DNA from 3 places in the Arthrobacter sp. CDRTa11 genome. Region 2 is predicted to be linked to each of the others. Evidence: riboswitches for the same ligand, from Rfam matches in the RefSeq annotation. Region 2 holds a riboswitch; each other region holds the start of a gene.

Region 1 (6,189 bases), 440 kb from region 2:
AGATCACAATGGCATCGAATTCCTGGCCCACGTGGTTGACCAGCAGGGCGGCCTCCACCGTGTCCAACGCCATGCGCTCCATCCGCGACGCCAGCTGGTCGGACCCGGCCATGATGACCGGCAGTGACGGCAGTGCCTCCCGGGCCCAGTCCGGCACAGGCCTGCCGTTGCTCAGGGCTTCGCAGATCACCAGGACAAAGCGGTCGATCAGCCGGCGCAGGGGAGCAGTAGTGTGGGCATACGCCGCTCCGATGGCGGCCTGCCTGGCGTCTTCGGGGACGCTGCCGTCGAACGCCGTGTAACTCGCGCCGCGGAAGAGCATGCCCGCAGAGTGCAGGATTGCGAGCTGCCGCGGATCGGTGGGGTCCAGGGTACGGAGGAATTCGCCGTACGTGATTTCTCCGTCCCAGGGCCTTCCCAGCGCTTCCGTCTGGAGTTTGAAATGGTTCAGGGAGCGCTCATCCGGGGCCGCCATGGTGCGCAGGATGCCCACTTTCCCTTCCAGCATCAGAGCGGCGGCGGCCATTCCTGTCATGAGTGAAATCTGGGCGTTCCAATCCTCCACGGGAAGCTGCGGCGCCGCGGCAATCCGGTAGCCGCCGTCGGGCAACTGCACGATTTCCTGCTCGGGCATGTTCAGGCTGGCTCCGCCGCGCATGCGCTCCAACTCAACCCGCTTGAGCCCCACCTCCTTGAGGAGCTGCAGGACGGGGGAGGCCGTTCCGGCGTCGATCTCCGCCTGGGCGCCCTTGTAACTGAGTTTGGCGCGGCTGCGCATCCGGGCCCGGCGCAAACCCACCGAAACGACATTGGCTGCGTGATCAAGCTCGAAGTCCCATACGAAGGCGGCACACAGCTGGCCCGCGAGGAGGCTGCCGGCCTGTTCGCTGATGATCTCCGGGTGCAGCGGAATCCGCCCGTCCGGGGCATAGAACGTCTGCCCCCGGCGGCGGGTCTCGGCATCCAGGGGGCCGCCCGGGATCACAAAGGCAGGAACGTCAGCGATCGCGTACAGGACCCGGTAGCCATCACCGGCGCGCTCGATGAACAGTGCCTGGTCAAGGTCCGTGGACGACTCCGGATCAACGGTCAGGAACTCCACGTCGGTCAGGTCAACTGCCGGCAGCTCCAGTGCAGCCACGGCCGCCTCCGCGTCCCGCACTGCTTCCTCGGGGTAGGGACCAGGCAGTTCCAGCTCGGTCCGCAGCGCGCTCAGGGCCTCCGCGAGGGCGTTTGTCAGCTCGTGGACGTTGGGAGCCAGGCGATGATGTGACACGAAATTCAGGTTAGCCCGATTTTGGCCTTGAGTGCACGCAACAGGCCCTCAACGGGTGGTGACGGCGCGGACGATGCGCCGATAAAGGCCCAGGCAGGGCTCAAACGGGGCTCAGGACACCCCTGCATCCAAGGCGCGAACCAGGGCACCCGCAGCCTCAGCCGGGTCCGGGGCATCGGTGATGGCGCGGACCACCACCACCCTGCTGGCGCCGGCCTGGACAACCTGTTCAACATTGCCAAGGTCAATGCCGCCAATGGCGAACCAGGGCACCGGCCGGGCACCAGGGACGGAGCCGGCGTCGCTGACGGCACGCGCTGCGTAAGACACAAGGTCAAGGCCGACGGCGGCCCTGCCGGGTTTGGTGGGAGTGGCCCAGACGGGTCCTACGCAGAAATAATCCAGCCCCGCCGCAAAGGGGGCTTCGGTGCCTGCCTGCTGGACTGCCGTCTCTTTGCCTGTGCCCGCGGCGGCGGCGCCAGCGCTGATGGCGGCGTCAATCTGCCCGGTGCTGTGGGTGGACAGTCCGATGACCCGGTCCCCGAGGAGCAGGCGCGCTGATGCCAGCGGGAGGTCCTTCTGCCCGATGTGGAAAACGGGGGCTTCGGACAGCAGGGCGACGTCCGCACGGTCGTTGACTGCCCAGAGCCGGCCGTGGCGGCGGGCCGCCGCCTTCAGCACCTCCAGGAGTTCCAGTTCCTCCGCCGCCTCGATGGACTTGTCTCGAAGCTGGATGATGTCAACGCCGCCGGAAAACGCCGCATCCACAAAATCGGCGAAATCGCCCTTGTCCCGGCGTGCGTCCGTGCACAGGTACAGCCGCGCGCTGCTGAAGCCGCCGGCGGTGTCTGCGGCGGGTGCGGTGCCTGGTGCGCTGGAAATTGCCGTGCTGTTGGAGGCAGTGCTGTTGGAAAGGGCGGTATTCATGGAAACCAGCGTAGTTCCTCTAAACTGGCCTGGTACTGCGGGAGCCCGCGGCAGCTGTCATAAAGCGCCGGGCTGAGAGGGCGTCAGAGCCGACCGCTTGACCTGATCCGGCTAGTACCGGCGTAGGGAAGGAAACCATGATCCCCCCATCCCGAACTGCCCGGGGTCCTGCACCCGCTGCACCGCCTGCTGTGCTGCGTGCAGATGTTGCAGTGATCGGTGGCGGAGTCATAGGCCACGGCATCGCGTGGGAAGCGAGGCGCTCCGGCCGGTCCGTGGTGGTCATCGACGACGCCCCCGGATCGGGGGCCAGCTGGGCGGCTGCCGGCATGCTGGCGCCGGTGAGCGAACTGCATTACCAGGAGGAGGACCTCCTGGAGCTGATGCTTGAATCGTCAGCCCTGTGGCCCGCCTTTGCGGCGGATCTCGCCCGGTTGGCGGCCCTGGACCCGGGCTATATGCCGACGCCGACCATCGCCGTCGGCGCGGATGCGGCGGACCGCCGGGCACTGATGGACCTCCGAACGGTCCAGCAGGCCAGCGGACTGCACGTGGAACCCCTCACCGTCCGGGAGGCGAGGACCCGGGAGGCCTTCCTCAGCCCGGCCATTTCCTGCGCACTGGACATCCCCGCCGACCACCAGGTTGATCCACGGAAGCTCCTGGCGTGCCTGCGGCTAGTCCTGGCTGCACACCGGCCAGGTTCCGGAACCGCCGTCGAAGGGGCGGGCGAAGGGTTCGCGGTTGCCCAAAAGGCCACATCGCTCCTCTGGAAGGACGGGAACGTCAGCGGAGTGCTGCTGGCGGATGGCGGCACGGTGCTGGCCGGCGAAACCGTAGTGGCGAACGGGCTGCAGGCTGGATCCCTGTCAAACCTGCCCCAGGGCCTGCGCCTGCCCCTCCGGCCGGTGTATGGCGACATCCTCAGGCTTGCCGTCCCCCCACATGTCCGGCCGCTGGTGACGTCCACCATCCGCGGGCTGGTCCGGGGCGTGCCCGTGTACATCGTCCCGCGGCAGGATGGCACAGTGGTGATCGGGGCAACCCAGCGCGAGGATTCCCTGTCCGATGCCGGCGATGGCGCTGTCTCCGCCGGCGGCGTCTACCAGTTGCTGCGTGACGCCCAGGTCCTGGTGCCGGCGGTGGCCGAGCTGGAACTTGTGGAAATGACAGCCAGGGCCCGCCCCGCGACACCGGACAATGCTCCGCTGCTGGGCCGGGTCAACGTACCGGGACGCCCAGAACACATCGGTGGGCTGATCATCGCCACCGGTTTCTTCCGGCATGGAGTACTCCTAGCCCCCGCCGCTGCCGTGATCTGCCGGGACCTGATGGACGGCACATCGGATCCGCGCTGGCTGCCCTTCAGCCCGGCCAGGTTTTCCGCGCCCGTTTCCGTTGCCGCGCAGGTTCACGCGAATGACGCGATCGGCCCAGAAGCTGCCATCGACCAAGAAAAGGAATCAGTATGAACATCACCCTCAACGGCTTGCAGCACGCCGTGTCCGACGGCGCATCCATCACCACCCTTGTCAGCCAAATCACCGGCCGGCCGCTGGCGGCCGACGGCCAGGCGACGGACGGTAAGAAGCTCGGCGTGGCCGTGGCGCACAATTCAGAAGTAGTACCCCGAAGCCAGTGGTACGTCACGGCGCTCGCCGACGGTGATGACGTGGAACTGGTCACAGCAGTCCAGGGAGGCTGACACCATGACAGAAACCAGCAGCATCAGCACGCTGAACCACCAACCAGGGCGCGCGGACAGACTGATCATTGACGGCGTCGCGCTGGGATCCCGCCTCATCATGGGAACCGGCGGCGCGCCCAGCCTGGACGGGCTGGGCGCTGCCCTGCTTGCGTCCGGGACCGAGCTGACCACCGTGGCGATGCGCCGCTATTCACCTGCCGAGTCGGGATCGCTGTTCCAGCTGCTGGTGGACCACGGCATCCGTGTCCTGCCCAACACGGCGGGCTGCTTCACCGCACGCGATGCCGTCATGACCGCCGAACTGGCCCGCGAAGCCCTGGAGACCGACTGGGTCAAGCTCGAAGTCATCGCCGACGAACAGACGCTCCTCCCTGATGCTGTTGAACTGGTGGACGCCACGGAGCAGCTCGTCAACCGCGGGTTTAAAGTGTTCGCGTACACCAACGACGACCCCGTCTTGGCCCTGCGCCTCGAGAACCTGGGAGCCACAGCCGTCATGCCGCTGGGAGCGCCGATCGGTACCGGCCTGGGGATCCTCAATCCGCACAACATTGAGCTGATCGTTTCCCGCGCTTCGGTTCCTGTGGTTCTCGACGCCGGCATCGGCACCGCTTCTGACGCGGCGCTCGCGATGGAGCTGGGCTGTGACGCCGTGCTTCTGGCCACCGCCGTGACCCGGGCGCAGAACCCGGCGCTGATGGGGGAGGCCTTCAAACACGCCGTTATCGCAGGTAGGCTGGCCAAAGCGGCCGGCAGGATTCCGCGCCGTGAGCACGCCCTGGCGTCGTCGGCCATGGAAGGCCGGGCGGAGTTCCTCTAGGTCGTTCCCTAGGCAGGGGGCGGCCAGCGCCGGGGCCGGGCTGACAGGACGAGCCTAGGAGTCAGCAGTGGCCGGCAAGGAAGACTTACTCACCAGGGCGCAGGTTGATGAGGCCCTTACCGGGCTCCCGGATTGGCGTTACTGCCAGGGGGCACTGGTCACCGTCTACAAAGCGCCGACGGCGGCCGCCGCACTGGAGCTGATTGCCGCCGTCGGACGCATTGCCGAAGAGCAGAACCACCACCCGGACCTTGACTGGCGGTACAACCGGGTGTTCATCCGCTTCACGTCCCACGACGCCGGCGGAGACGTGACAGAGCGTGACGCCAGGGCTGCCGCGGCAGTGAGTTCCGCGGCTGAGGACGTGGGGGCAGAGGCGGAGCCGGCCCTCTACAGGACTGTAGAACTGGCGATCGACACCGTGGATGCAACAGAAATCTCAGAGGTGTGGCGGGTGGCCCTGGGCTATAAAAAGACCCCAGGAAACGATTTGGTGGATCCCTACGGGCGCGGGCCCAGTGTGTGGTTCCAGGAGACTCCCACGCCGAACAGCAGCCGGATCCATGTTGATGTCTACCGGAGCAAGGCCGAATCGGGACCCGTCCTGGAGAAAACCGCGGCCACCGGAGCCTTAATGAACCGTGACTACGCACCCGAATGGGTGGTAGTCACGGACAGGCAGGGAAACAGGCTGTGCCTGTGTACCGAGGAAGGCTACCAGCCCGACATCCCAGGCCAGGCCTGAAATCGGCATCCCCGGCCAAGCCTGATCTCAGGCCAGGCCGGGAAATGCCGGCGAGATTGTCAGCGGGAACCGCACCGTTACAGCTTGAGCGCCGCCGTCAGCCTCATGGTGTCGTGCCGGGCGCGGGTCCTGCCGAGGTATACGGCCACCGCTACTGCTGCCGCGGTGCCAAGCGCGACGGGCATGACCCACGGGATCCAGGTCAGGCCCGGCTGGTAGCCAAAGCCCGCTGTCATGAAGATGATCCAACTCAGTGCACCAACGGTAACGGCAACCCCGGCGGGCAGCCCCATCCCATACTTGGCATGGCGCTTGTCATTGGCCCAGACAATAAAGCCTGCGGCCGTAGTGGCCAGGACAACGATGGTGAGCGAAAGCATGGATCTCCTCGTCAAAAATGCAACTGGCGCCTTGAAAGGCTTTTCTGGCCGGACAGGCTGCTAGAACTGGCCGAATCCCACCCGGCGGGACTCTTCAGCGCCGATCTCCACATACCCGAGGGCATTGCCGGGGACGATGATGACGCGGCCCTTGTCATCCTTGAGGCGAAGCTCGCTGCCCTTGCTGATGGCTTCTTCGACGACCTTGGCCACAGCATCAGCATCCTGGGCTGACTCAAGCACAATTTCGCGGCCAATGTTCTGTACGCCGATCTTAATTTCCAAAGCGGGGCCTCCCAGCCAATCAAAGTTTCAGGGTGTTCTCTTATTTGT
Region 2 (6,189 bases):
CGGGAGGATGAGGGTCTCGCCCTTCTTTCCGCCGCGCCAGTCCCCCATGCCGGGGCCGCCATTGGTGGCGTGGCGGTGCGGGGCGTGGTGGTAGTCCAGCAGCGTGGTGGTCTGGTGGTCAACGCGCAGGATGACGTCGCCGCCGTCGCCGCCGTTGCCGCCGTCGGGTCCGCCCAGGGGCTTGAACTTTTCACGGTGGACGGAGACACAGCCGTGACCGCCGGTACCGCCGGATACATGCAGTACTACCCGGTCTACAAAGCTCGCCACGTGGATCTCCTCAGTGCTGTTTCCTGGACGCCCGGAGGCGACAAGATGATTGTAATGCGGTTAAAAGAACAGTGGAGCGGACCAAAAATGGCCCGCTCCACCGCTTCAGAACTGGATGTTACTCTGCAGCTGCAGCAGCAACGATGTTGACTACGCGGCGACCGCGGCGGGTGCCGAATTCGACAGCGCCCGGGGTCAGTGCGAACAGTGTGTCGTCGCCGCCACGGCCTACGCCTGCACCCGGGTGGAAGTGGGTGCCGCGCTGGCGAACAATGATTTCGCCTGCGGAAACTACCTGGCCACCGAAGCGCTTGACGCCAAGGTACTGGGCGTTGGAGTCACGACCGTTGCGAGTGGAGCTCGCGCCTTTTTTATGTGCCATTTGAAATGCCTGCCTCTAAATTCTGGGGAATCTGCTGAAAACCTGAACAGTAACGCTAGTTACTTGATACCAGTGATCTTGACCTTGGTCAGTTCCTGACGGTGACCCTGGCGCTTCTTGTAACCGGTCTTGTTCTTGAACTTCTGGATGACGATCTTGGGACCACGAAGGTCCTGGAGGATCTCAGCCGTAACAGTTACCTTGGCCAGGTCCGCAGCGGCGGACGTGATCTTGTCACCGTCTACCAGGAGCAGTGCGGGCAGCTGAATGGTGCTGCCGGCTCCACCGGTGACGCGGTTCAGGGTAACGAAGTCTCCAACGGAAACCTTCTCTTGGCGGCCGCCTGCGCGGACAATCGCGTACACCACTTGGGAACTCACTTCTCTCGACGTTTATTACTAAATTTGCGTGCGGAACCTGGGTCCATGTTTGGCTGGCTCCCGCTGTGCCTCAACGCCGTGGATTCGCAAAGGAACCCGTGAGCTATCCCGGTTGCAATATCCGCTCGTTGTCCAAGCGGGCTGCTTCCAGGGTCATAACCCAAGTGTTGGCGTAAGCACCGAAGATCTAGAATACGCTAATTTTGCCTTCGGCCGCAAATGAGGCTGGTTCCGGCGGGTTGTCTGTGATAGGCACCACAAGGTGGGCGGCACACTGACATCCGGAACCGTGCCCGACTATCATACCGGCTCCGGCGCCCGCAGGCGATCAGGCGTGCAGCCGCGGCGCGTCGAAGAATTCGACCTCGAAACGGCAGGATTGCCGGAATGCCAGGATCATCGCTGCGCGCTCATCCTCCGATCCCCGCCGCCCGGCGTCGTCCGCCATGGCTATTGCCTGCCGGGTGGCGGCGGCAAAGTCTTCGTCGGCGTAGGTCCGCAGCCAGGCGGCGTACGGGTGGGCAGCCGGTTCGCCCGCTGCCAGGAATTCTGCGTGAAGCGTTTTGCCCACCTCCGCATACAGCCAGAAGCACGGAAGCACTGCGGCCACCAGCACCGCATAACTGCCTGAAGCCGAGGCAGCGAGCAGATGATCGACATAAGACTTGGTGACAGGACCCAGGACCGTCTCCGTGGTCCTGGTGCTGAGCCAGCTGCGGTGCAACTCGGACTCAACCTCCAGGCACTGCTGGGCAGACCTGGCCCAGAACAGCTGCTCCGCCTCGGTGGGGGCCAGGGCGCTGGCACGGGCGAGCACCCGGGAATAGCCGTTCAGGTACGTGGCGTCCTGGGCGAGATAGTAGGCGAAGTGCTTTTCGGCCAGGCTGCCGTCTGCAAGGTCCTGGATGAACTCGAGTCCGTAGATGGCCTCAAGGTCCGGCGCCGCTGCTGCCCACAGGACGTCGGCGAAGTCCCCCGGCGCCGGAGGTGTCCGTCCGGCATCTGCCGGCCCCGGCTGTGGTTGCTGAACGTGATGGAAATGATGGATGGGCCCGTTGCCCGATCCAACCTCGAGCTCGGCGGAAGCCTCCAGCGCGGCGGCAAGCCAAGGCTTCACCTGGCGCAGGGAGGCTTCCCAATCGCCCAGCCGTGCCTGCGTGGTAGCCATTGCCGAGGACAGCGAACAGCCGGTGCCGTGGCTGTTGCGGGTGCGGATCCTTGCCCCTGGCACTACGACCACTTCCTCAGAGAGCACTCCCCCGGTGTTGACCAGGGCATCCGGACAATCGCCGCCGTCGAGATGGCCGCCCTTGACCAGGACCGTGGCACCCGTGGCGGCGGCCAGCCGCCGGCCCTGCTCCAGCGCCTCGGGCCAGCTTCCCGCCTGCGGCTCGCCAAGAAGTATCGCCAGTTCCGCCAGGTTCGGGGTGATCAGGTCCGCCAGCGGTAAAAGCCCCTGAAGCGCAGCCTCAGCCGATTCGGCGAGCAGCCGGTCCCCGCTGGTGGCCACCATCACAGGATCCAGGACGACGACGGCGGGGCGCACCTTCACCAGCCAGCTGCGCACAGCAGTCATCACGTCGGCATCACCGAGCATGCCGATCTTGACCGCATCAACGGTGATGTCGTCGCTGATGGCATCCAGCTGCCGGGCCAGGAACGAGGCCGGGGGAACGTGCACGGCACGGACACCCTGGGTGTTTTGGACGGTGAGGGCGGTGATGGCAGCCATGCCGTAGCCGCCGTGGGCCGCAATGCTTTTCAGGTCGGCCTGGATGCCGGCGCCGCCGGAGGGATCGGAACCGGCGATGGACAGGACGCGTGGGATGTCCCGCAGGACGCCGGCCGCTTGGGGCTGCGTCAGGGTGGATTGCGTTGATGTTGCTGTTGCTGATGCGGGCGCTGCTGGAGGCAGGACTGATGTTGACGACAAAGAAGACATCCCTTCGCCGGTGCTAGCCGGACAGGTTCAACGGGTGTGGATCTCAGCCGGCCTTCTGCGCGGCACCCCGTGTCAGTCACCCAGCGTAGCGTTTTTGGGTGGAATCCCTGTTAAAGGTGACGCCGGGGCTGCGTCCAGTGCTGTTCCCTCCGTGGATACCCCCGACTGCAGCCCCCTGTTAAGAACGCATGCCAGATAAAGGCTAGTGCCATAAAAGGCGAGTGCCTTAAAGGCGAATGCCCGGCTGGGCCGTGAGAAATCACGGCCCAGCCGGGCATCCCGACAGCGCGGCTCCGCCGAGCAAAGCTCCTGCTGCCAGCAGCTCCTGCTCTTAGAACCCTGCTGTTAGAGTTCCGACGCCGGCACTCCTACGCCCAAAATGATCGGAGCCTCGGCTCCGGCCGTCCGGTCCCCCGTGGCAACCTTCGCCGGCTCCGGGGCCTTGGCCGAATGCGAGTGTCCTTCCGGCGCTGTGTGCGTACCTTCGTGGTGTTCCACCGAGGTGGCGTTGGCAGCACCCTGGGCACGGCTGGCGCTCCTGTTACGGCGCGGGCGGCGGGAGCGTGACTGCTCAGCCGTGTGGTCGGAGTAGTCCTTCTCCTCCACCGCGGGCTCCGGCTGGCGGGCAGGACGTCCCGCCTGGATCTGCTCACGTCCGGCCTGCTCACGCCCGGCCTGCTCACGCCCGGCCTGCTCCGCCTGGACACGTTCGGGCTCCGCCTGCGGAAGGGCAGCCTGCAGGCGTTCCTCTGCCGGAGCGGGCTCGCCCAGGTGGGCGAATGCCTCAGCCAGGCGGTCCAGTGTCAGCGCCGGCTTCTGTGCCTGGTCCTCGGCGTGCTCCACGAACGGCAGCACCACCTGCTCACCGCCGAATGTCAGCACGGCCGCAGGTCGGCCTGACGTGTCAGGCTGGTGCCGCTCGGGCACTGCAGCAGGCGTGGCCTGCTCTGCTTCCGGGGAGGCCTGTGCCTGAACTCCGCGGGCGGCAGCCTGGGCCGCCTCGTCGTCGTGCAGGTGCGCCGCGTGTGCTGCGGCCGCAATGTTGGCAAGAGCCGCCCTGGTGGCCTCAGCCTTGGCATGGCGCTCGGCGTCGCTGGGATCGGGGTGGACCGTGTGGATCTGGATGGGTGCAGCCGGAGCCACGTCCAGCGGCTGGCCTCCCCGTCCGCGGCGCCGTTTGCGGTCCGGACGTGCGCCCGGCTGGTTTTCGGTCCGCTGGGCGTCCGTCCGTTCCGGGCGCTGGGCGTCCGGGCGGCTGTCAGAGCGCTGTACGTGGTGCTCGGCGGCAACAATGTTGGCCCGGCGGTGCTCCACGGGATCATCGTGGGTGACGATGCCGCGGCCGGCACAGACCTCGCACTGCTCTCCGAAGACTTCGAGAAGCCCTGTACCCATCCGCTTGCGGGTCATCTGGACAAGGCCCAGCGAGGTGACCTCGGCCACCTGGTGCTTGGTACGGTCGCGGCCCAGGCACTCCACCATCCGGCGCAGCACCAGGTCCCTGTTGGACTCCAGCACCATGTCGATGAAGTCGATGACGATGATGCCACCGATGTCGCGGAGCCTGAGCTGGCGGACAACTTCCTCGGCCGCTTCCAGGTTGTTCTTGGTGACGGTTTCCTCAAGGTTTCCGCCGCTGCCGGTGAACTTGCCGGTGTTGACGTCCACCACTGTCATGGCTTCAGTGCGGTCGATCACCAGGGAACCGCCCGACGGCAGGAACACCTTGCGGTCCAGTGCCTTGTGAATCTGCTCATCGATCCGCCAGGCCGCGAAGATGTCCTGATCCTTGGTCCACTTTTCCAGCCGGCCCACCAGGTCAGGCGCAACATAGGTGACGTAGGCCTCGATGGTGTCCCAGGCCTCCTCGCCGGAGACGATCAGCTTGGAGAAGTCCTCATTGAAGACGTCGCGGACCACCTTGATGGTGAGGTCCGGTTCGCCGTACAGCAGTTCCGGGGCGAGGATCTTGGTGGACGTGGATTGGCCTTCGATGCCCTCCCACTGCGCCCGCAGCCGGTTGATGTCGTGGGTGAGCTCCTCCTCGGACGCGCCCTCGGCGGCGGTGCGGACAATAACGCCTGCGTGCTCCGGGAGCCGGTCCTTCAGGATGCGCTTGAGGCGGTTACGTTCGACGTCGGGCAGCTTGCGTGAGATTCCGGTCATGGATCCGCCGGGCACGTACACAAGGTAGCGGCCTGGAAGGGAGATTTGGCTGGTCAGGCGTGCGCCCTTATGGCCCACGGGGTCCTTGGTGACCTGGACCAGGACGGTATCTCCGGATTTCAGCGCGTTCTCGATGCGGCGCTGCTTGCCTTCGAGGTTGACGGCCTCCCAGTTCACTTCGCCGGCATAGAGCACGGCGTTGCGGCCGCGTCCGATGTCAACGAAGGCTGCTTCCATGGACGGCAGCACATTCTGGACCTTGCCCAGGTAGACGTTGCCGATCAGCGAATCCTGCTGCGTCTTGGAGACGAAGTGCTCAGCCAGGACGCCGTCCTCCAGCACTGCGATCTGTATTCTGTCGTCGCGCTGGCGGACGATCATCTGCCGGTCCACCGACTCCCGGCGGGCAAGGAACTCGGCCTCGGTGATGACGGTGCGGCGGCGGCCAGTGTCGCGGGACTCCCGGCGACGCTGCTTCTTGGCTTCGAGCCTGGTGGAGCCCTTGACACTGGTCACCCGGTTGTTGACTACCGGCTCGGTAACGGCGCGGGGAGCACGGACACGGGTCACTGTGTTGGGCGGGTCATCGTCCCCGCCACCGGTAAGTTCGAGGTCCTGCTCACCGCGGCGGCGACGGCGACGGCGGCGGGAGGTCACGCCCTCTTCAGCCTGACCGGCAGACTCTTCATCGGCGTCGTCCGCGGTGCTGTCCTGGGCGCCTTCGGCGCTATCACCCTCAAGGTCACGGCCGCCGGTGCGGCTCCGTCCGCGGCGGCCACGGCTGCGGCGCCGGCCGCGGATGCCGGCGTCATCGCCGGAGCCGTCCTCGGCGTCGTCGTCCTCTGCTTCTTCCACAGCTGCAGCCGGAGCAGGAGGAGCCTGGCGGACCACGGTGCTCAGGTCCGGGGCCTGGAACAGCACAGACGTGGGCGACGGCTCCAGGAAAAGCGATCCAAAGGGGCTGGCGGCCGGTGCTGCTTCCTCGGCCTTGGCTTCCACTGCCGGCTCGGGTGCCGGTGCGGCTTCAGGCTCTGGTGCGGTTTCAAGCT
Region 3 (6,189 bases), 1.6 Mb from region 2:
GCACACTAAAACCTACGGACTTCCAGGTCCAGAGGTTGGTGTCATCCATGCACAGAAGCACAAAAGCAGCACGCGCTCCGACGCACGTACCGTCGCTGCTGTCATTGCTGCTGTCGCTGGGCTTGGCCCTCTGCCTGCCTGCCGTCATGATGCTGGCGTGGGCCCCGCCGGCCGGTGCAGCGCCTTCGCCGGGAGAGGGTGTCCATCAGTCCTTGGGCAATGACGTGTCATGGCCCCAATGCAACAGGCCCCTTCCCAAGGGGCAGGCGTTCGCGATCGTCGGCGTCAACAATGGACGGGCGAACACCACCAACCCCTGCCTGGCCGAACAGCTCGAATGGGCCAGGACGTCGTCGTGGCATCCGGACCAGCCCGCCGTGGCCCTCTACGTGAACACCGCCAATCCGGCGCTTGCGGGCTCCTGGTGGCCTTTGAACAACGACTATCCTGAGGGTTCGGCTGTCCGGAACCCCTACGGCGCATGCGAGAGCGGGAAAGTTTCCGAGGCCTGCTCCTATATGTACGGCTACGCCAAGGCCTATGACGACGCGTACATCCGCGGCATCGATGATCCTGAGTCATACCGGTGGTGGCTGGACGTGGAAACCGAAAACAGCTGGTCCACCAACAGGGCAGCCAACCGGGCCGTCCTGGAGGGAATGACAGACTTCTTCCGCAGCATCGGCGCGGAGGTGGGCATCTACTCCAGCAGCGTGCAGTGGAACCAGATTGTTGGTCCAGTCAGCAGCTCCAGCAGCCTGTACTCCCTGCCCAGCTGGCTGGCCGGAGCAAGCACGGAACGCGGAGCAAAGGCCAATTGTTCGCGGCCCCCGCTCACGGCCGGCGGCAAAGTCACCCTGACCCAGTTCGTGTACGGCGGCTACGACTACAACTATTCCTGCACCTGAGGCGGGCCTGCCATTCGGCTGCGGGCCCCGATAGCCCAGGCTAGCGCCAGACAAAGCTCCAAGTCCCCAAGGCCGCCGCGGCCAGCACAGCACCCGCGGCAATGAGAACTCCGCCCAGCAGCACCCAGACATCCAGGCGGGAGTAGGTGGATTCACGGGCCCAGGTCCGCTGCCCGCCGCCGAAGCCGCGGGCTTCCATGGTGACCGCCAGCCGGGAAGCGCGCCGGATTGCCTGGACCAGCAGGCCAAAACTCTGGCCCAATGTGGCACGCAGCCTTTGGAGGGGACTTCCCTGCGAGCCGACACCGCGCGCACGCCGCGCCATGCCAATGGTCTGCCATTCCTCCGCCATGAGCCCCACGAGGCGCATGGCGGCCAGCGTGCCCAGGACAAAACGGTGCGGCAGCTTCGCCTTCTGGGCCAACGCATCGGCGAGGTCGGTCGGATCCGTGCAGGTCATCAGCAAGATGGCCGGCAGCGCAATGGCCAGGCCGCGCAGCATAAATCCGATCCCCAACTGAAGTGAACCCTCGCTGATGGACCAGATCCCAACGTCGAGCAGTACAGCACCGCTGTCCGCTGCCACGATCGATGTGCTCCAGCCGCCCACGGCCGCGGCGAGAATCAGGGGCCAGGCCCGCTGCCACAGGACGCGCAGCGTCAGTCCGGCCAAGGGAAAGAGCGCAAGCTCGGCAACCAGCGCCGTGGTGGCGGAAACCCAGTCAATGGACAGCGCCAGCACGAGCGTGATCAGGAAGACGGCCGCAAACTTCGCCAGTGGATTGGCGCGGGTCAGGAGAGCGTGGTTGCCGCGGAGGTTCAGGGCCGTCCTCATGCGGCACCCGCTTCCAGCCGCGCGTCGCCTTGGGAGGCAGGGCCAAGCCGCAGCTCTGTTCCGCCCAGGACCGCGCTGAACTCCTGGTCATGGGTCACAGAGACAACTGCCGTTCCCGCGTCCAGCAGTTCGGAAAGGAACGAGGCCAGTTCCGCCCACGTGTTGGCGTCCTGGCCGAACGTTGGCTCGTCCAGCACCAGGACCTTGGGGTGGGCTGCCAGCACCGTTGCCACGGAGAGCCGGCGCTTTTCACCGCCGGAGAGGGTGTACGGATTGGCCTCAACGAGGTGGGTCAGGCGCAGCCGTTCGATCAGGTCGTCGACGCGCTCCTCGCCGTGTCCCAGGTGGCGGGGACCGAACATCAGCTCGTCCAGGACGCGCCCGGTGACGAACTGGTGTTCGGGCTCCTGGAACACGGTGCCCACGCGGGAAATCAGCTGATTGGCCTTCCAGCGGAACGGATCGATCCCCGCGCCGCGGCTCAGCTCCACAGTGGCAGAAACTTTTCCGCGGACAGGGGCCAACAGCCCGGCGAGCGTCAGCGCGAACGTGGATTTCCCGGAGCCGTTGGGGCCCGTCACGGTCAGCGCGCGCCCCTCGCGGACCTGCGCGGAAATCCCCTGCTGGACCGGCACCGGCGCAATGGTCGTGAAGCCGCGGCGGCGGGGCCGTTCGCGGGACACTGCCAGTTCCTCGGCGGCCAGCAGAAGTCCGCCCGAACCCGGCGAACTACGGGCCCGCGTGGCAGGGACGTAGCCGGGCACCCAGACGCCGGCGCCGGCCAGCATGTCCCGGGCATCTGCAAGCACCTGGTCCGGAGGCCCGTCCAGCAGGACTGCGGACGCCGAGTCAGATCCCGGCTGCAGCACCACAATCCGGTCCACCAGGTCTTTCCAGACGGAAACGCGGTGCTCCACCACCACCAGGGTGGCGCCGGTCTTATCCAGGCAGCGGCCCACCGCGTCCCGGACCTCCAGTACCCCGTCGGGATCCAGGTTTGCGGTCGGTTCGTCCAGCAGGATCAGCCCCGGCCGCATAGCCAGGATGCCGGCCAGCGCGAGGCGCTGCTTCTGCCCGCCGGACAGGGCCGACGTCGGGTGGTCCAGCGGCAGCCCGCCGGAAGCCTGCCCGGCTGAATCCTGCCCGCCGGAACCCCGGAGCCCCACGTCCTCAAGTGCTTCATGGACGCGCCGCCAGATCTCTTTCCGGGGCACCGCCAGGTTCTCGGCGCCAAAGGCGACGTCGTCACCAAGCCGGGAGAGCACCACCTGCGTTTCCGGATCCTGCTGCATCAGCCCGGCCCGGCCCCGCCGCTCCCGCGGAGCCGAACCGTCAATGAGCAGCGAACCCGACTCGTCGGCGTCGTCCTCTTCATCCCCCAGCACACCGGCGAGGGCGTGCAGGAGCGTGGACTTGCCTGCGCCGGAGGGGCCCAGGAGCAGGACCCGCTCGCCGGGGCCGATCTCCAGATCGAGTCCCCGGACGGCGGGTGTGGAGCGGCCGGCGTGCCGCCAGCCCCAGCCCCGGGCGGAAACTGAAGCGGGCCGCGCAGCTGAAGCGCCGGCGTCGGGAGCTGTCATTAGTTGAAGACGGGCTCCGAAGCGGCCTTGCGGGAGGCGAAGGAGCTCAGGACGCCGGTCTTGGCCAGGCCGCGGGTGGCGATCCAGGACAGGGCGCCGGCGATGATGGCGCCGGAGAGGGTGCAGAACAGGATGTAGGCCAGCTTGTCGCCGGCTTCATAGGTGACGTTCCAGCCCCACGGCATAAAGGAGTCGTTGAGGCCGCAGAAGAGCCCGGCGGCGGCACCGGCCAGCAGCGCGGCGATGAGGTTGAACTTCTGGTGCAGGAACGACTTGAACTTGAAGTTGCCGTAGACGAGCAGGAAGAACACCAGTTCGGCGCCCAGGCCCTGCAGGAGTCCGGAGATCAGCACCGTGGCGCCGTACTGCGATCCCATGATGAGCTCGCCCGTGGCGGCCACGGTTTCGCAGAAGATGGCAGCGCCCGGTTTGCGGATAATGAGCATGCCGAGTACAGCCGGGATCATCCAGCCACCGGCGATCAGGCCGGTCAGCGGCGGGTAGACGGCGTTCATGGGGGCGGAGACAATTCCGGCGCCCTGGGACCAGGCCCAGAAGATCACGCCGCCGGTGATGGCGATGAGGGCGGCCACCACGATGTCCACCACACGCCAGGTGTTGCCGGTCTTCTTGATTGTTGCAGTTGTCATAATGGTCCTCCTGAGGAACAGGAGGGGAAAGTGCACCCCGGCGCGCGGCATCGGCCGCCCTGCCGGACACTTCGAGAACTCGACTCCCTTGCGCCGGTACTAACCGGATCAGGTTCGAGGGTCTGCGGCTGTCCGCACTCTCAGCGCCCACCTGCGGTTCCCTGGCAAAGCCAGTGATGCCCGACGGCGGCGCTCCCCTGTCGTAAATAAATCTGCCCTTGTGGGCGTGGTCCAGTTTACACCGCGGGCGGGGTAGATTGTGGGCCATGACTGCCGAATCCTCCCCTGTGACAGTGTTTGATCCCGACTCCGCCGTTAGCCAGCCGGAAGGATCGCTCGAGGCGCTGATTTCCCGGATCGAGGCCGAGATCAGTGAGCTGCAGTTCCCGCGATTCACCAGGGACGATTCCCTCAACCTCGGACTGCTCCTGGTGGAACTGGGCAAGGGCCGGCGGTTGCCCATCGCCATCGATATCACCAAGGGCGAACAGGTCCTTTTCCACGTGGCCCTGGACGGGGCCACACCCGACAACGAACATTGGATCCGGGCGAAGCAGCGCACGGCCGCCCGCTATGAGGTCCCGTCCCTGCTGGTGGGGCTCCGCGGACGGCGGCACGGCGGCCGGATCGAGGACCAGGGCTGGTTCGACGAGTCCCGGTACGCCGCGCACGGCGGCTCCTTCCCGCTGTATGTGGCCGGTGTGGGCGCGGTGGCCACCGTCACGGTGTCCGGGTTGCCCCAGCAGCAGGACCACGACCTGGTGGTCGAGGCTCTGCGGGAAATCCTTGCGTCGATGCAGCCGAAGTAGCCTCGGGGCAGTTCCGCACTCCTAATATTCCTCGCCAAATGACTCTTTGAGCAGGTCATTCATGTCAAACAGGTCTTCAAGGGGTGCCGTCGTTTCCCTCAACGGCTGGTCTGATCCGCCACCGCAGTTCTCTACCGACTTTGAGTACTGCTCCCGGCCGGAGTCCCGGACCATGATCCTTGAACCAGTGCCGCCCGCGCAGCCCGGTTTTGGTGTGCGCATGTTGTGGGTGCGCCGGGGCAGGGTTTCCGCCGACTCAAGGACCTTGGCCCATGTTTCAGCCGGCATCGCGGCTGTTTCCTGGCGAAGCACGTCCCCGTAGGAGTCAACAGTGATGCTGGCTTCCGTCTCCGAAGCTTTGATGACGTAGCTGCGGTGATAAGGGGGCGGGACGGAACTATCGCGGAAGCTGTACTCCACGGTGGTCTGCGCCGCGTCCAGGTCGAGGCTGGCGGGTTCTGCGCATCCCGTGGCAGCTCCAATGAAGATGGCAGCAACAACAATGAATGTCATACGGCGACGCATGAATCCCCCTTCGGTGGCCGTGCCATCAGCTTAGCGTCCGGCACACGGGGGCTGAGCCCTGCCATGGCTTTGCGGGTATGGCGCACTCCCTCCATTTCCAATGTATCGCCCGGGGTGGGGCTTGCCGCAAGGCCTGGTCGGGGCAGGATAATCGCAGAGGCTTCGACAAGGAGAACGGGAGTACGGCTATGAGTGAGCATGAGGTCCTGATCGTGGGCGGGGGCCCGACGGGGTTGATGCTGGCAGGGGAGCTGGCGTTGGCTGGAGTTGATGCGGCCATTGTGGAACGGCGCTCCAGCCAGTACCTTGCGGGGGCACGGGCGGGCGGCCTACACGCCCGGACCATCGAAGTCCTGGATCAGCGTGGCATCGCCGAACGGTTCATCTCCGCGGGGCAAGTGGCCCAGGTGGCCGGGTTCGCGGCTACGCGGCTGGATATCAGCGATTTTCCCACCCGCCATCCCTACGGACTTGGCCTGTGGCAGAACCATATCGAACGCCTGCTGGCAGCCTGGGTGGAGGAGCTGGCTGTGACCGTGTACCGCGGCGAAGAGGTGACAGGCCTCGCGCAGGATGACTCCGGCGTCGACCTCCACCTCGCAGACGGCCGGATCCGGCGCGGAAACTATGTGGTGGGGTGCGACGGCGGCCGGAGCCTGGTCCGTAAAGCGGCCGGCATCGATTTCCCGGGCTGGGATCCAACCACCAGCGCCCTCATTGCCGAGGTGGAGATGACCGGAAAGCCGGAGTTCGGCGTCCACCAGAATGCTTTTGGCATCCACTCCTTTGGCCGGCGGGAGTACGAAATCGTGGACGGCAAAGTTGTCTACCCGGACACCGGACCGGTGGGAGTCATGGTGACAGAGGAACACGTGGGCCCGG

What was found. Region 2 has a riboswitch for thiamine pyrophosphate ahead of F8G81_RS14245 (bifunctional hydroxymethylpyrimidine kinase/phosphomethylpyrimidine kinase). Riboswitches for the same ligand answer to the same signal wherever they lie in the genome.
Region 1: it holds a riboswitch for thiamine pyrophosphate, as region 2 does, so the genes downstream of both, thiO (glycine oxidase ThiO) here and F8G81_RS14245 (bifunctional hydroxymethylpyrimidine kinase/phosphomethylpyrimidine kinase) in region 2, are expected to answer to the same signal.
Region 3: it holds a riboswitch for thiamine pyrophosphate, as region 2 does, so the genes downstream of both, F8G81_RS21985 (ECF transporter S component) here and F8G81_RS14245 (bifunctional hydroxymethylpyrimidine kinase/phosphomethylpyrimidine kinase) in region 2, are expected to answer to the same signal.

The regions. Positions count from the first base shown of each region.
Region 1 covers NZ_CP044532.1:3,601,488-3,607,676, reverse strand. Annotated here, with positions in the region: gene F8G81_RS16225 (RNB domain-containing ribonuclease) at 1-1,276, opposite strand, end outside; gene F8G81_RS16220 (thiamine phosphate synthase) at 1,388-2,203, opposite strand; TPP riboswitch at 2,231-2,349, shown strand; gene thiO (glycine oxidase ThiO) at 2,341-3,675, shown strand; gene thiS (sulfur carrier protein ThiS) at 3,672-3,908, shown strand; gene F8G81_RS16205 (thiazole synthase) at 3,913-4,731, shown strand; gene F8G81_RS16200 (4a-hydroxytetrahydrobiopterin dehydratase) at 4,799-5,476, shown strand; gene F8G81_RS16195 (hypothetical protein) at 5,554-5,856, opposite strand; gene F8G81_RS16190 (DUF3107 domain-containing protein) at 5,917-6,141, opposite strand.
Region 2 covers NZ_CP044532.1:3,165,086-3,171,274, forward strand. Annotated here, with positions in the region: gene obgE (GTPase ObgE) at 1-270, opposite strand, end outside; gene rpmA (50S ribosomal protein L27) at 389-652, opposite strand; gene rplU (50S ribosomal protein L21) at 712-1,020, opposite strand; gene F8G81_RS14245 (bifunctional hydroxymethylpyrimidine kinase/phosphomethylpyrimidine kinase) at 1,361-2,974, opposite strand; TPP riboswitch at 2,957-3,054, opposite strand; gene F8G81_RS14250 (Rne/Rng family ribonuclease) at 3,320-6,189, opposite strand, start outside.
Region 3 covers NZ_CP044532.1:4,808,450-4,814,638, forward strand. Annotated here, with positions in the region: gene F8G81_RS21970 (hypothetical protein) at 48-908, shown strand; gene F8G81_RS21975 (energy-coupling factor transporter transmembrane component T family protein) at 949-1,743, opposite strand; gene F8G81_RS21980 (ABC transporter ATP-binding protein) at 1,740-3,323, opposite strand; gene F8G81_RS21985 (ECF transporter S component) at 3,323-3,973, opposite strand; TPP riboswitch at 4,041-4,182, opposite strand; gene F8G81_RS21990 (heme-degrading domain-containing protein) at 4,240-4,782, shown strand; gene F8G81_RS21995 (hypothetical protein) at 4,804-5,307, opposite strand; gene F8G81_RS22000 (FAD-dependent monooxygenase) at 5,496-6,189, shown strand, end outside.